One region of the Stenotrophomonas sp. STEN013 genome, then DNA from elsewhere that is predicted to be linked to it. Evidence: predicted binding sites of a transcription regulator. Region 1 holds the regulator's gene; each other region holds the start of a gene.
The links. The regulator FliA, encoded in region 1, starts transcription of late flagellar genes. The targets are predictions, from matches to a motif close to TAAAGTTTNNCNNNCNNNGGCCGATAA.
Positions count from the first base shown of each region.

Region 2: ACVOMH_RS06245 (HDOD domain-containing protein) is a predicted target of FliA. The motif match lies at 1,086-1,112, and genes of this name have one in related genera.
Region 3: ACVOMH_RS03660 (GGDEF domain-containing protein) is a predicted target of FliA. The motif match lies at 2,655-2,681, and genes of this name have one in related genera.

Region 1 is NZ_JBRREO010000003.1:63,449-67,947, reverse strand. Features, by position in the region: gene flhF (flagellar biosynthesis GTPase FlhF) at 1-1,421, shown strand, start outside; gene ACVOMH_RS08130 (MinD/ParA family ATP-binding protein) at 1,408-2,292, shown strand; gene ACVOMH_RS08125 (RNA polymerase sigma factor FliA) at 2,289-3,035, shown strand; gene cheY (chemotaxis response regulator CheY) at 3,049-3,441, shown strand; gene ACVOMH_RS08115 (protein phosphatase CheZ) at 3,441-4,061, shown strand; gene ACVOMH_RS08110 (chemotaxis protein CheA) at 4,066-4,499, shown strand, end outside.
Region 2 is NZ_JBRREO010000002.1:441,902-446,400, forward strand. Features, by position in the region: gene ACVOMH_RS06235 (MFS transporter) at 1-659, shown strand, start outside; gene ACVOMH_RS06240 (hypothetical protein) at 729-1,016, shown strand; gene ACVOMH_RS06245 (HDOD domain-containing protein) at 1,152-2,213, shown strand; gene ACVOMH_RS06250 (phospholipase D family protein) at 2,210-3,787, opposite strand; gene sstT (serine/threonine transporter SstT) at 3,911-4,499, shown strand, end outside.
Region 3 is NZ_JBRREO010000001.1:826,591-831,089, forward strand. Features, by position in the region: gene ACVOMH_RS03635 (dihydrolipoamide acetyltransferase family protein) at 1-233, shown strand, start outside; gene ACVOMH_RS03640 (hypothetical protein) at 407-748, shown strand; gene ACVOMH_RS03645 (VOC family protein) at 777-1,163, shown strand; gene ACVOMH_RS03650 (SDR family NAD(P)-dependent oxidoreductase) at 1,215-1,973, shown strand; gene ACVOMH_RS03655 (Rossmann-fold NAD(P)-binding domain-containing protein) at 1,995-2,627, opposite strand; gene ACVOMH_RS03660 (GGDEF domain-containing protein) at 2,742-4,286, shown strand; gene ACVOMH_RS03665 (RNA polymerase sigma factor) at 4,342-4,499, shown strand, end outside.

The DNA.
Region 1 (4,499 bases):
CGCCGGAGCCGGAAGCCGTCATTCCCACCACCTCGGCGGTGGCCGCGCTGGCCCGCTCGGCCGTGGGCGCCACCGGCCGCTCCATCGAGAGCAGCACCGACGTGCCCGCCCGCGGCCGTTTCGCCGCGATGCTGCAGCCGCGCCCGGAACCAGCTCCCGCAGCGACATCGCTGCCGCCGCAGACGTTCGCCACGCTGCCGCCGTGTGATGACGAACCGGTGGTGCCGGCCTTCCTCGCGCCGGGCAGCGCCAGGCAGCCGGTTGCCGTTGCCGCCTCGCAGCCGCTGCAGGCCGCGCCGGTGCCCTCGCTCAACCGCGCCAATTTCCTGATCGATCCAACGCTGGAACCCGCGGCGGAGCCCACCTTTGAAGTGGCGCCCGCTGCGGAAGCTGCCAGCACGCCGGCGACCCCGCCACAGCTGCCGGCCTTGCCGGAACCGGCCGCGGCACCTGCCATCTCCACGGCGGCGGCCGCCCCGGCACTGGTCGCCGTGGCCAGCCCGGTCCCGCACGACGATGCGCAGATGCGCGAGTTGCGCCAGGAAGTGGCCGGCATGCGCCAGCTGATCGAGCGCGAGATGAACCGCTTCACCGATGAGCGCCTGCGCGGCAGCGCCGTGCGGGCCAGCGCGCTGGACCTGATGGACGAATACGGCTTCGACGCCGGTCTGGCCCGGGACGTGGTCATGCAGATTCCGCTGGAGACCGATCCGGCCCGCGCCCGTGGCCTGATGCTGGGGCTGGTCTCGAAGAAGCTGCCGATCGCGCCGATCGACCCGATCGAAAGCGGCGGCGTCATCGCCCTGGTCGGCCCCACCGGCGCCGGCAAGACCACCACCATCGCCAAGCTGGCCTCGCGTTTTGCCGAAGCCCACGCCGCCCGCGACGTGGCCCTGGTCACCACCGACACCCAGCGCATCGGCGCCCGCGAGCAGCTCTACGGCTTCGGCCGCCAGCTCGGCGTGGCCGTGCACGAGGCCAACAGCGGCACCAATCTCAACCAGCTGCTGGAGCGCCTGGCCGACTACAAGCTGGTGCTGATCGACACCGCCGGCCTGGGCCAGCGCGACCGCGCCCTGGCCGCCCAGCTGCAGTGGCTGCGCGCCGCCGGCCAGATCCGCACCTTGCTGGTACTGCCTGCCAATACCAGTTTCCAGGACATGGACGAGGTGGTACGCCGCTTCGGCGCCGCCAATCCGCAGGGGCTGGTGCTGACCAAGCTCGATGAGACCGGCCGGTTCGGTTCGGCGCTGTCGGTGGCGGTGGACCACAACCTGCCGATCACCTGGGTGACCGACGGCCAGGACGTGCCGGAGGACCTGCATCGCGCCTCGGCGGCGAATCTTGTACTTCGCCTTGAAGATTTGCGCCGCGCGGCCGATATGCCCTGCAACCTGGAGTCCAACAATGCCGTCGCGTGAGTACGCCCAACTGACCAACACCTTCCCGCTTTCGGCCACGCGTCGCGAGCCGGCCGGTCCGGTACGCACGATTGCGATCACCGGCGGCAAGGGCGGCGTGGGTAAAACCAACGTCTCGGCCAATATGGCCGTCGCCCTGGCCGGCATGGGCAAACGCACCCTGCTGCTGGACGCCGACCTGGGCCTGGCCAACATCGACGTGATCCTGGGCCTGCAGCCCAAGCACACCCTGGCCGACCTGGTCGCCGGGCGCTGCACGCTGGACGAGGTGATCATCGAAGGCCCCAACGGCGTGCTGGTGGTGCCGGCCGCATCCGGTCGCCGGCACATGGCCGAGCTGCAGCCGGCCGAGCATGTCGGTCTGGTCAACGTGTTCTCCGAGCTTGAGCGCGAGCTGGACGTGATGATCATCGACACGGCTGCCGGCATCACCGACAGCGTGCTGACCTTCTGCCAGGCCGCGCAGGACACGGTGGTGGTGGTCTGCGACGAACCGGCCTCGATCACCGACGCCTATGCGCTGATCAAGGTGCTCTCGCGCGAACGCGGTGTGGACCGCATGCAGGTCGTGGCCAACATGGTGCGCGACCCCAACGAAGGCCGCGTGCTGTACGAGAAGCTGGTGCGCGTGTGCGACAAGTTCCTGGCGGATGTATCGCTGAATTACCTGGGCTGCGTGCCGCAGGACGACTGGCTGCGCCTCTCGGTGCAGCGCCAGCAGCCGGTGGTGAAGGCGTATCCGTCTTCGCCGGCCGCGCTGGCCCTCCAGGAAATCGCGCTGCGAACCTCGCGCTGGGAAGCCCCGACCGAAGCCCGCGGCGGCGTCGAGTTCTTCCTGGAACGCATCATCCAGCGCGGGGTGCCTGCATGAATCCCGCCGCCCAGTACCGTGAAGTGCAACGCGCCAGCAGCAATGACTGCATCGCCCAGCACGCGGACCTGGTACGCCGCATCGCCCATCACATGGCCGCGCGCCTGCCGGCCAGCGTGGAGATCGACGATCTGATCCAGGCCGGGATGATGGGTCTGCTGGAAGCATCGCGCAGCTACGATGCCGACCAAGGAGCATCGTTCGAGACCTATGCCTCGATCCGCATCCGCGGCTCGATGATCGACGAGATCCGGCGCGGCGACTGGGTGCCACGCTCGGTGCACCGGCGTGCCCGTGAAGCGGCCGGCACCATCCGCCGGCTGGAGCAGGCCAGCGGCCGTGCCGCCAGCGCCACCGAGGTGGCCGAGGCCATGGACATCCCGCTGCCCGAGTACATGCGGCTGATCGAAGACGCCTCGCGTGGCCAGGTGCTGAGCCTGGAATCGCGGATCGAGGACCAGGGCGAGCTGGACACGCCGGCCAGCGGCGGCCCGACCCCGCAGCAGATGCTCGAACGCAGCCAGTTCGGCGCCGAACTGGGCAAGGCCATCGCCCAATTGCCCGAGCGCGAACAGCTGGTGCTCTCGCTCTACTACGAGCAGGAATTGAACCTGAAGGAAATCGGCGCGGTACTGGGTGTCAGCGAATCGCGTGTCTGCCAGATCCACGGCCAGGCCACGCTGCGCCTGCGCGGCCGATTGAAGATATTCGAGGCGGCAGACGCCGGTCTCGAGGAACCATGAAGAGGAAAGCCCTTTGAACAAGAACATGCGCATCCTGATCGTCGATGACTTCTCGACCATGCGCCGCATCGTCAAGAACCTGCTCGGCGACCTGGGCTTCACCAATACCGCGGAAGCCGAGGACGGGCATGCGGCGCTGTCACTGCTGCAGAGCCAGCCGTTCGATTTCGTTGTCACCGACTGGAACATGCCGGTGATGACCGGCATCGAGCTGCTCAAGGCGATCCGTGCCGACGCCAGGCTCAAGACCCTGCCGGTGCTGATGGTCACCGCCGAGGCCAAGCGCGAACAGATCATCGAAGCGGCCCAGGCCGGCGTGAACGGCTACATCATCAAGCCGTTCACCGCGCAGACCCTGGAAGAAAAGCTCGGCAAGATCTTCGAGCGTCTGGCGGCGAGCGCCTGATGGCCGGTCACAGCGAAACCCTGGGCGACAAGAGCGCCCTGATCCAGCGCCTGCAGGATGCACTGGCCGCACTGGAGAGCGGTGACGAAGCCGGCTGGCGTCGGGAAATCGACGCGCTGGCCGCGCTGCGCACCCAGCCGATGATGGCCGGCCTGGGCCGGCTGGCCCGCGAACTGGGCCAGGCGCTGGGCGAACTGCCCAGCATTTCCACCGATGCCGGCGAGCTGGACGATGCCTGCGCGCGGCTGGACCACGTGGTCGAGATGACCGAAAAAGCGACCCATCGCACGCTGGACCTGGCCGAGGAATGCCGCACGCTGACCGAACAGCTGCGCGCCGAAGGCCTGAATCCCGGCCAGGACGTGATCCTGGACCGCATCCGCCACAACCTCACCGAGGTGGCACTGACCCAGAGCTACCAGGATCTGACCGGGCAGATCATCCGTCGCGTGGTCGGCATCGTCCGCCGCGTACACGAAGGTTTCGGTGCGCTGGGGCTGCCGCCGCCGGAGGAAGACACGCGCAATGCCGGGCTGGCTGGCCCGGCGGTCAGCGGCCTGGACCGCCACGCCGTCTCCCAGCATGACGCTGACGACCTGCTCTCGGATCTGGGGCTGTAAACACATGAGTGCTTTTGCCGACGACATCGCCGCCGACTTCATCCTTGAAGCGCAGGAAATCCTCGATCGCCTCGGCGAGCAACTGGTGGCGCTGGAACAGGCCCCGCAGGATGCCGACCAGCTCAATGTGGTGTTCCGCGGTTTCCACACGCTCAAGGGCGGCGCCGGCTTCCTGTCGATCACGCCGATGGTCGAGCTGTGCCATGCGGCAGAAGAAACCCTGGGCATGGCCCGGTCCGGCAAGGCCCAATTGCTGGCCCATCATTTCGATGCCGCCCAGCAATCGCTGGACTGGCTGCAGTCGATGCTCGATGCGGTCTCCGCCGGCACCGACCCGGCCCACGCCCCGGCCAGCCTGATCGCCCAGTTCGACATCGGCGCGGCGCCCGTCGCTGCGCCGGTGAAGACCGCGCCGGCCGCCGCCGACAGCGACCTGAT
Region 2 (4,499 bases), on a different contig from region 1:
CCCGCGTGCGTTCGTCACGCAAGCAGCGCCGGGGCGCGGCAACGGTGCTGTCGCTGGACCGGTTCCTGCTGGTGCGGGGTCTGCCACTGGCGTTGAATCTGGCGGTGATCGGGCTGGGCTACGGCATGCTGCTGGCGTTCGCGGCGATCTATGGCAAGCAGCTGGGTGCGGCCAACACCGGGATCTTCTTCACCCTGATGGCGGTGGGAATGATGGTTTCGCGTGCGTTCTCCGGGCGACTGATCGACGGCGGCAACGTGGTGCGGGCCACCCATGGCGGCACCGCCGCGATTGTGGCCGGGCTGGGGATGATGGCCATGGCGCCGGGGCCGGGGCTGTATTACGCCGCCGGCGTGCTGGTCGGCTTCGGCTTTGGCGTGGTCTATCCGGCCTACCAGACGATGATGGTCAATCTGGGCGGGCATGCGCAGCGCGGTACCGCGGTGGCCACCTATTTCTCCGCGCTGGATGTCGGCATCGGGCTGGGCATGGTGGTGGCCGGGTTGATTGCCTCGCAGGTCGGCCTGGCCAGCGCGTTCGCCACCGGTGCGGTGCTGACCATCGGTGCGGGGCTGACATTCGCGCTGGTGCTGGTGCGCCGCGTTGTTCCCACCACCGCCACGCAAACACCGGTAACGACGGGCGCCAGCGAGCGTTGATGTGCCAGAATCGCCGGCGCCGGAAGCGGCGTATGGAAGCGCGGTATCTACACATCACAGGGGAAAACAATGAAAAAGCTTTTTGGCGTGGCACTGCTGTGCCTGTTGTCTGCATGTAGCCAGGGTTTGAACGGTACCTATGGCGATCAGATGGGGATCACCCGTTATGCCTTCCAGTCCAATGGCGAGGTGACGGTTGAAGCCATGGGCGTGTCACAGAAGATGAGCTATGAACGCGACGGCCAGTCGCTGAAAGTTCAGCTGCCGCAGGGCAATGCCCAATTGAACTTCACCATCAAGGAAGACGGTTCGCTGGAAGGGCCGATGGGCATCGTCCTGGAAAAGGTCGAAGAGTAAGCAACACCGCGTCACGCCGGCCCTGTCCGGGCCGGTTGCCTGGGCGCCGGGCATTGTTCGGCGCTCTGCTCAACTCGCTGCCGCCACGGCCGATATGGAGGGTGGGGTTCTGCACGGATGGCGCATACGTTGAACATGGTGATTCTGGCGGCCATCGCGGCTGCATTGGCAGTAGTTCTGATCGCGCGTCTGGCCGGAGGCCGGAAGCTGCCTGCGCGCTGGTCGTCGCGGCCACCTTCCGACACCGGCCCGCAGGCGTCATTGCCGCAGGTGCAACCCATTGCACTGAGCGCATTGCGCCAGCAGTTCCATGTGCTGGCACTCGGCCTGCCCGCGCTGCCCGAGGAAACGCCGGGGCCGGAACATCAGGCCCTGCTCACCGAGGTCAGCACCACGCTGGGCCGTGCGGACCTGTCGCCGCGCTATACGCCGCGCCGTCCACAACTGCTGCCCCAGCTGATCCAGAGCGTCAATGACAGCACCGCTTCGGCGCGTTCGATCAGCCGCATCATCGGCAGTGATCCGGTGCTGGCGGTCAATCTGCTGCGGATCGCCAACAGCCCGCTGTACCGCTTCCAGCGCCGCGAGGTGCAGAGCATCGAGCGGGCGGTGACGCTGGTGGGCAACGACGGCATCCGCCAGATCATCTCGGCGGCGTTGATCCAGCCGGTGATGAATTCCTCCGACCGTGACGGCGGCCGCTTCTCGCGGCTGTTGTGGGATCACACCCTGCGCATGTCGCTGGCCGCGGCCGACCATGCCCGCAGCATGGAGCGCGAGGACGGCTTCGCCGCGCAGCTGGCCGCGTTGCTGCGCGGGCTGAGTGTGGCGATGGTGGTGCAGGCCACCGCCGATGCCTACGCGCGGCGGCCGTTGCTGCAACCCTCGGCGGTTGTGCTGCTGCAGCTGATCGAGCGCTGTGCGGCCGAAACCGCCGCGCGCATCGCCCGGCACTGGGAGCTGGCGCCGGCCATCGTGCAGGCGCTGCAGGACAGCGACGGTGCCGGCAGTGGGTTGGGGCGCTCGCTGCAGCTGGGGGAGCTGGCCGCCTCGCTGTCGATGCTGTGCAATGCCGGGGCACTGCCGGCCGACGAGGCCGAGGCGCAACTGGCGCTGCAGCTGCCGGCGCATGTGGCCGGCTGGCTGTGGAAGCGGGTCAGTGCCGATGCCGCCGACGGCGCCGACAGCGCGGCCTAGAGCTGCGATTCCAGCGGCAGCCAGCTGATCAGGCGGGCGGTGGCCCGCTGCAGCAGCGAGGCGTCTGGTTCGGTGCCCAGCACCTCCGGCGGCGAGGACGCCCATTCCAGCCAGCGCAGGTCGTGCTGGCGATCCAGATAGACCCAGTAGCTCAAGGCCGGGCTGGCCAGACGCAGGTATTCGCTGCGCAGGCGCGCGGCCAGCACCGGATCGTCGAACACCGCGCCCATCTCGGTGTTGAGGTAGGCCGAGCGCGGGTCCAGGTTGAACGAGCCGACAAAGCCGCGCCGGTCATCGACCACGAACGCCTTGGTGTGCAGGCTGGCGCCGGAGCTGCCGAAGGTGGACGCCTTGTGGCGGTCCTGGGCCTTGAGTTCGTACAGGCGCACGCCGCCGGCCAGCAGCGGTTTGCGGTAGCGCATGTAGCCGCTGTGCACGGCGGCGACATCGTTGGCGGCCAGCGAATTGGTGACGATGCCGACCTGTACGCCGTGGGCGACCTGCGCGGTCAGGCCGGCGGTGCCGGCCTCGCCGGGGACGAAATACGGGGAAATCAGCAGCGCCTTGTGCCGCGCGCTGGCCAGTTCGCCGGTCAGCCGGGTGACCAGCCAGTCGCTGCGGTCGGCGCCGCGCAGCTTCTGCGGTGGATCGGAGTGGATCTGCACGCCATCGGTCCAGTGCAGCCCCAGTTGTGCGCCCAGGTAGGAATCGCTCAGGCGGGCGCGGACCCGCTGCAGATAGGGCCCGCTCTGGCGCTGGCGCGCTTCCTGCCCGGACTGGTTGATGAACCGGGCCAGGTCACGCTCGGATGTGCGGTGCAGGGCGGCGATCGGCACCACCATGTCGCTGTTCCAGAAACTGTCGAAGATCGTGCTGGCCTGAGCGGCTACCGGACCTGCCAGCAGCAGGTCCAGATCGCGGAAGTTCACATCGGGCTTGGCGTTGAAATACTCCGCGCCGATGTTGCGGCCGCCGACGATGGCCACACGGCCGTCGGCGATCCACGCCTTGTTGTGCATGCGGTGGTTGATGCTGAAGACCCGCTGCACCATTTCCACCAGCCGCCACAGGCCGTCCCGGTTGCGGAACGGGTTGTACAGGCGGATCTCGATATTGGGATGGGCATCGAGCGCCATCATCAGCGGGTCGAGCCCGACCGCGTTCATGTCATCGAGCAGCAGCCGTACCCGCACCCCGCGCTCGGCGGCGTCATAGACATCGCGCGCCAGCAGGTGGCCGACCATGTCGTCGTGCCACATGTAGTACTGCAGGTCCAGGCTGCGCCCGGCCTGACGGGTGATGATGGAGCGGGCGGCAAAGGCTTCCAGGCCATCGCTCAGGAATACCGTGCCGCTCTGCCCGGGATGGGCGGCGAGCAGCGGTTGCAGCTGGCGGTCCAGCAGGGTCTGCGCCGGCTGGACCGGCAGTGCGCTCGACGGCGCGCCGACCGCCTTGGGGGTGAGCCGGTCGCCCAGCAGCAGCCCGCTGATGACCAGCAGCACCAGGATGCCGAGCACATGGCCGGCCAGGCGCAGCAGGCGCCGGCGCAGCGGGCGGGGAGGCGGTGTGTGCATGGACACCATCCTAGCGGGGTTTACGGGGTTGCCGTCGCCGATCCTCCATCCATGACGTTAAGGGGATGCAGTGGCGGCCATCGCTGGGGGAGAATCGGCGTTTACCCTGTGCCGAGTCCTGCGATGACCGACCGTTCCTCCTCCTTCCGCGCGCCCAGTCTGGTGGTGCAGATCGTCATCGGTCTGGTGGCCGGCATCGTGTTGTCGATGCTCTGGCCGGCCGGAGCGAAGGCGGTCGGGCTGCTGGGGACGGTGTTCATCTCCGCGTTGAAGGCGGTGGCGCCGATCCTGGTGCTGGTGCTGGTGGCCGCGTCCATCGCCAACCACCGCCAGGGCCAGAAGACCCATATCCGCATGATCCTGCTGCTGTATGTGATCGGCACCCTGATCGCGGCGCTGGTGGGGGTGGCAGCCAGCTTCCTGTTCCCCAGCACGTTGCAGCTCGCGGCCGCGGCCGACGCCGGGCTGAGCGCGCCCGGTGGCATCGGCGAGGTGCTCAAGACGCTGCTGATGCAGGTGGTCGACAACCCGGTGCATGCGCTGCTCAATGCCAACTACATCGGCCTGCTGGCCTGGGCGGTGGGCCTGGGGCTGGCCTTGCGCCAGGCCAGCGCCGCCACCCGCACGCTGCTGGGCGAGCTGGCCGACGCCATCACCTGGCTGGTGCGGATGGTGATCAAGCTGGCGCCACTGGGCGTGTTCGGCATCGTCG
Region 3 (4,499 bases), on a different contig from region 1:
TGTCCAACTTCGGCATGTTCGCCGGCCGCTATGCCACCCCGGTGGTGGTGCCACCGTGCGTGGCGATCGTTGCCGCCGGGCGCGCCCGCTTCCAGCTGACCCCGGTGATGGGCGGCGTGGAAACGCACAAGGTGATCCCGCTGTCGGTGACCTTCGACCACCGCGCCTGCACCGGTGGCGAAGCCGCCCGCTTCCTGCGCGCGATGATCGACGATCTGGCCCTGGCCCACTGAGCAGTTTGTTTGCAGCAAGACTTCAGCCCGCAGCAATGCGGGCTTTTTTTGGGGCGGAGGAACCGGGCCTTGCGTTGCCGATGGCGCGGGCACCGCGTTTCGCACTGTCACCCCGGTCTGCGGTCACGGCGCTAGGATGCGCACATCCACCTCCACCTGCGACGGTACGCCTGATGAACAGCTGGATCTGCAGCAACTGCAAGGAAGCCAACGAAGGTCACTTCGAACAGTGCTGGAACTGCGGCACCCATGCCGACGGCTCGGCGCCGGAACGGCCATTCCGGCCCGAGGCCAGCGCGCCATGGCTGCAGCCGCCGCGCCTGATCCAGTGCCTGCGCTGCCCGGGCTCGCGGATGGAGTTCATCGGCCGCAAGCGCTTCCACGAAGGTTCGCAGGCCATGCCGTTCCTGCTGGGCGATCTGGGCGAACTGTTCGTCAACCGCGAGGAGTTCGAGCTGCATGCCTGCCCGGCCTGCGGCAAGGTCGAGCTGTTCCTGTCCAACCTGCCCCGCTGAGCGTCGCCACCCGACCGGGAGTATCGCCATGAGCCACCGCAGCCGTCTGGCCGGTTTCATCATCGATTGCCAGGACACCGACAGTGATACCGCCGCGGCCTTCTGGAGCGCCGCACTGGGCCTGCAGGCGCTGCCGGCCGAGACCGACAGCGACGGCGCGCAGTACACGCGGTTGCGCGATGCGCCCGGTGAGCTGCAGGTGGAAGTGCAGCGGGTCAGCCACCCCTCGCGCGTGCATCTGGATATCGAGGCCGACGACATCGACGCCGAAGCCGACCGGCTGGAAGCACTGGGCGCGCGCCGCATCGGCTTCGTCAAACGCTGGTGGGTGATGGAGGCGCCGACCGGCCACCGCTTCTGCGTGGTGGCGATGAAGCATCCGGCGCGCGGACAGACCCCCAACACCTGGGAGTAACCGCGCCGGCGCGCCGATAATGGCAATCACTTTTCCGCTGGAGATGCCCCGATGTCCGATTCCTCCCTTGCCGGCGCCCGGGTGCTGGTGGCCGGCGGCAGCCGCGGCATCGGTCTGGCCATCGCCGCGGCGTTCGCCCGGGCCGGCGCGCGGCTGTCGCTGTGCGCGCGCGGCGCCGAGGGCCTGCAGCACGCGCGACAGACACTGCAGCGCGAGGGCGCACCGGTGCATGTGCAGGCCTGCGACCTGGCCGATCCGGCCCAGATCCAAAGCTGGGTGGAAGCGGCGGCCGCGGCGCTGGGCGGCATCGATATCGTCATCAACAACGCCTCCGGGTTTGGCAACGGCAATGACGATGCCAGCTGGCAAGCCGGCTTCGAGATCGACCTGATGGCCGCGGTGCGGACCAATCGCGCGGCGCTGCCATACCTGCGGGGCAGCACGATGCCGGCGATTCTCAACATCAGCTCGATCAACGCCTCGGTGCCGACCCCGCGTGCGGCCGCCTATTCCACCGCCAAGGCCGCAGTGAACTACTACACCGTGTCGCTGGCCACCGAACTGGCGCGCGAACGCATCCGCGTCAATGCACTCGCACCGGGATCGATCGAGTTCCCCGACGGCCTGTGGGACCGCCGGCGCAGCAGCGAGCCGGCGCTGTACGAACAGATCCGCGCGAAGATTCCGTTCGGCGGTTTCGGCGATGCCGGGGATGTCGCCAGCGCGGCGGTGTTCCTGTGCTCACCGGCCGCCCGCTGGATCACCGGCCAGGTGCTGGCGGTGGATGGCGGCCAGTCGCTGCAGGCGTAAGCGCCACGCCGGGTAATCGGTTCAGGCCAGCGCCGCCGCGCCGACCACCTGCTCTCCCGGTGGCGGCTGCAGCGCCGCCTGCACCAGCGCGGTGGCGATATGCGCGGCCGGATTGATCCGCCAGCCGCGCGGCAGCACCGGTGCCAACGCGCCCAGCACCACGCCGGCCAGATGCTCCGCCGGGCGACGCTCACGGCGCTGCCCGCCGATCAGGCCCGGCCGCACCAGCGTCAGCGAGCTGAACCCCAACGCGCGCAGATCCCGCTCCAGCTCGCCCTTGACCCGGTTGTAGAACAGCGGCGAGCGCGCATTGGCCCCGGCGGCCGAGTTCAACGCGAACACCTCGCAGCCCTGGCGCTTGACCGCCTGCGCGATCAGCAGCGGATAGCCGTGGTCGATCTGCCGGAACACTTCACGCGAACCGGCCTGTTTAATCGTCGAGCCCAGCGCACAGATGGCCGCGTCCACCCGCCACCACGGCGCCTCCAACGGCAAGGCGGCGAAGTCGTGTACCGGATTGAGCAGCCGCGCGTGGCGCATCGGCAGCGGCCGCCGCGTTGGCGCCACCACACCGCTGCAGCGCGGATCGTCCAGCAGCTGCCGCAGCACCTGCGCACCAACCAGTCCGGTCGCGCCCGCCAGCAATACCCGCATCAGTTACCTCCCGTGATCGCTTGCCGTTCAAGCAGGCGCCCACCTTGCCGATAATGGGGGTTGCTTACCACCTTCCCGGCGCCAGCGCGCCCGCTTCCTGCCCGGACTCCCGCAATGGCCGACAGCACCGAGACTCCCCTTCCCCGCGGCGCCGGGCTGGGACGCATCCTGTCACGCCGGCAGGCGGCAAGCGCCGAACCGGCGGTGAACAGTCCACGGCCGGCCGAGGGCGCCCAGGGCATGGCACAGCTGCAGCTGCTGTTCGCCGCCGCCCGCGAGCCCGAAGCGCTGCTGCACGCCTTCGCCCAGGGCATGGCCACGCTGCCCGGCGAGCTGGGCGACATGGGCCAGCGCCTGCACAGCGCCCAGGCCGAGCGCGACTGGGAGCGCTATGGCCGCCTGCTGCGGCAACTGATCGACAAGTACATCCGCACGGTCGAACTGGACACCACGCCATCGGCGAACGGCGATGCCGCCAAGCTGCGCGACCTGCTGCGCAACACCCTGGATGCGGTGCTGGCCGGCTTGCTGGTACAGGCGCCGGAACTGCAGCAGCACACCGAACGGATGGGCGCCGAACTGCGCCACTGGCAGCCGGGCCAGTCGCTGGCGCCAGTGGAGCAGCAGCTGCGCGAGCTGTGCCACCAGGTCGGCGTGCGCAGCGAAGGGCTGCAGGAACAGCACGACCTGCTGCTGAACCTGTTCGATCTGCTGCTGGAAAACATCGCCGAACTGCTCGAGGGCGGCAGCTGGTTGCAGGGGCAGATCAGCGCGGTGCGCCAGTTGCTGGGCGGCCCGCTGGATCGCAGTTCGCTGGAGCACACCCGCAACGACCTGCGGGAGGTGATCTATCGCCAGGGCCTGCTCAAGCAGGGCATCGACGCCTCCAAGACGGCGATGAAGGAGTTGATGATCGATTTCGTCCAGCAGGTGGACGGCATGGCCACCGATACCGGCGATTACCACGACCGTCTGGCCAGTTACGCCATCTCGGTCCGCCAGGCACGCAGCATCGCCGATCTGAGCCAGCTGCTGCAGGACGTGCTGCAGGACACCGCGCGCGTGCAGGCGCAGGCGCTGCGCGCGCGCGACCACCTGGCCAATGCCCGGGCCGAGGCGGTCGCCGCCGAGCAGCGGGTGCTGCAACTGGAACGTGAACTGGAAGAAGTCGGCAGTCAGCTGCGGACCGATCCCCTGACCGGGGCACTCAACCGGCGTGGCCTGGAAGAAGTGCTGGGCGGGGAACTGCGCGCCGGCACCACGCCGCTGAGCGTGGCGATGCTGGACCTGGACCACTTCGGCCAGACCAACGCGACCCACGGCCATGCCGGCGGCGATCAGGCGCTGCGGCAACTGGTGGCGGTGATCCAGCATCGGTTGCGCGGCCGCGATCATATCGCCCGGCTGGGCGGCGACGAGTTCGTGCTGGTGCTGCCCGAGCTGGGCCGCGGGGCGGCGTTGGAAACGGTGCAACAGCTGCAGACCGCACTGGTCCAGCGGCCATTCCTGCATGAGGACCAGCGCGTGCAGGTCCGTTTCAGTGCCGGCGTCGCCAGCGCGGTGGCTGGGGAAACGGCCGATGCGCTGCTGCAGCGCGCCGACCGTGCCCTGTATGCCGCCAAGCGCGGCGGCCGCAACCTGGCGATCCTGGCCGACTGAGCGGCAAGTTGGACAAGGCTGTGATATTTCCTGCGCTGGTGCGAATCATCAGGGCATGGACACCATCATGATGGCCGGGACGAGCGAGGATCTGCAGCAGCGCTTCGCCGCGCTGCTGGCACAGCATCAGGGCATCGTGCTCAAGGTCGCCCGCGCCTATTGCCATGACAGCGAGGAGCGCAGGGACCTGCTCCAGGAGATCAGCATCCAGGC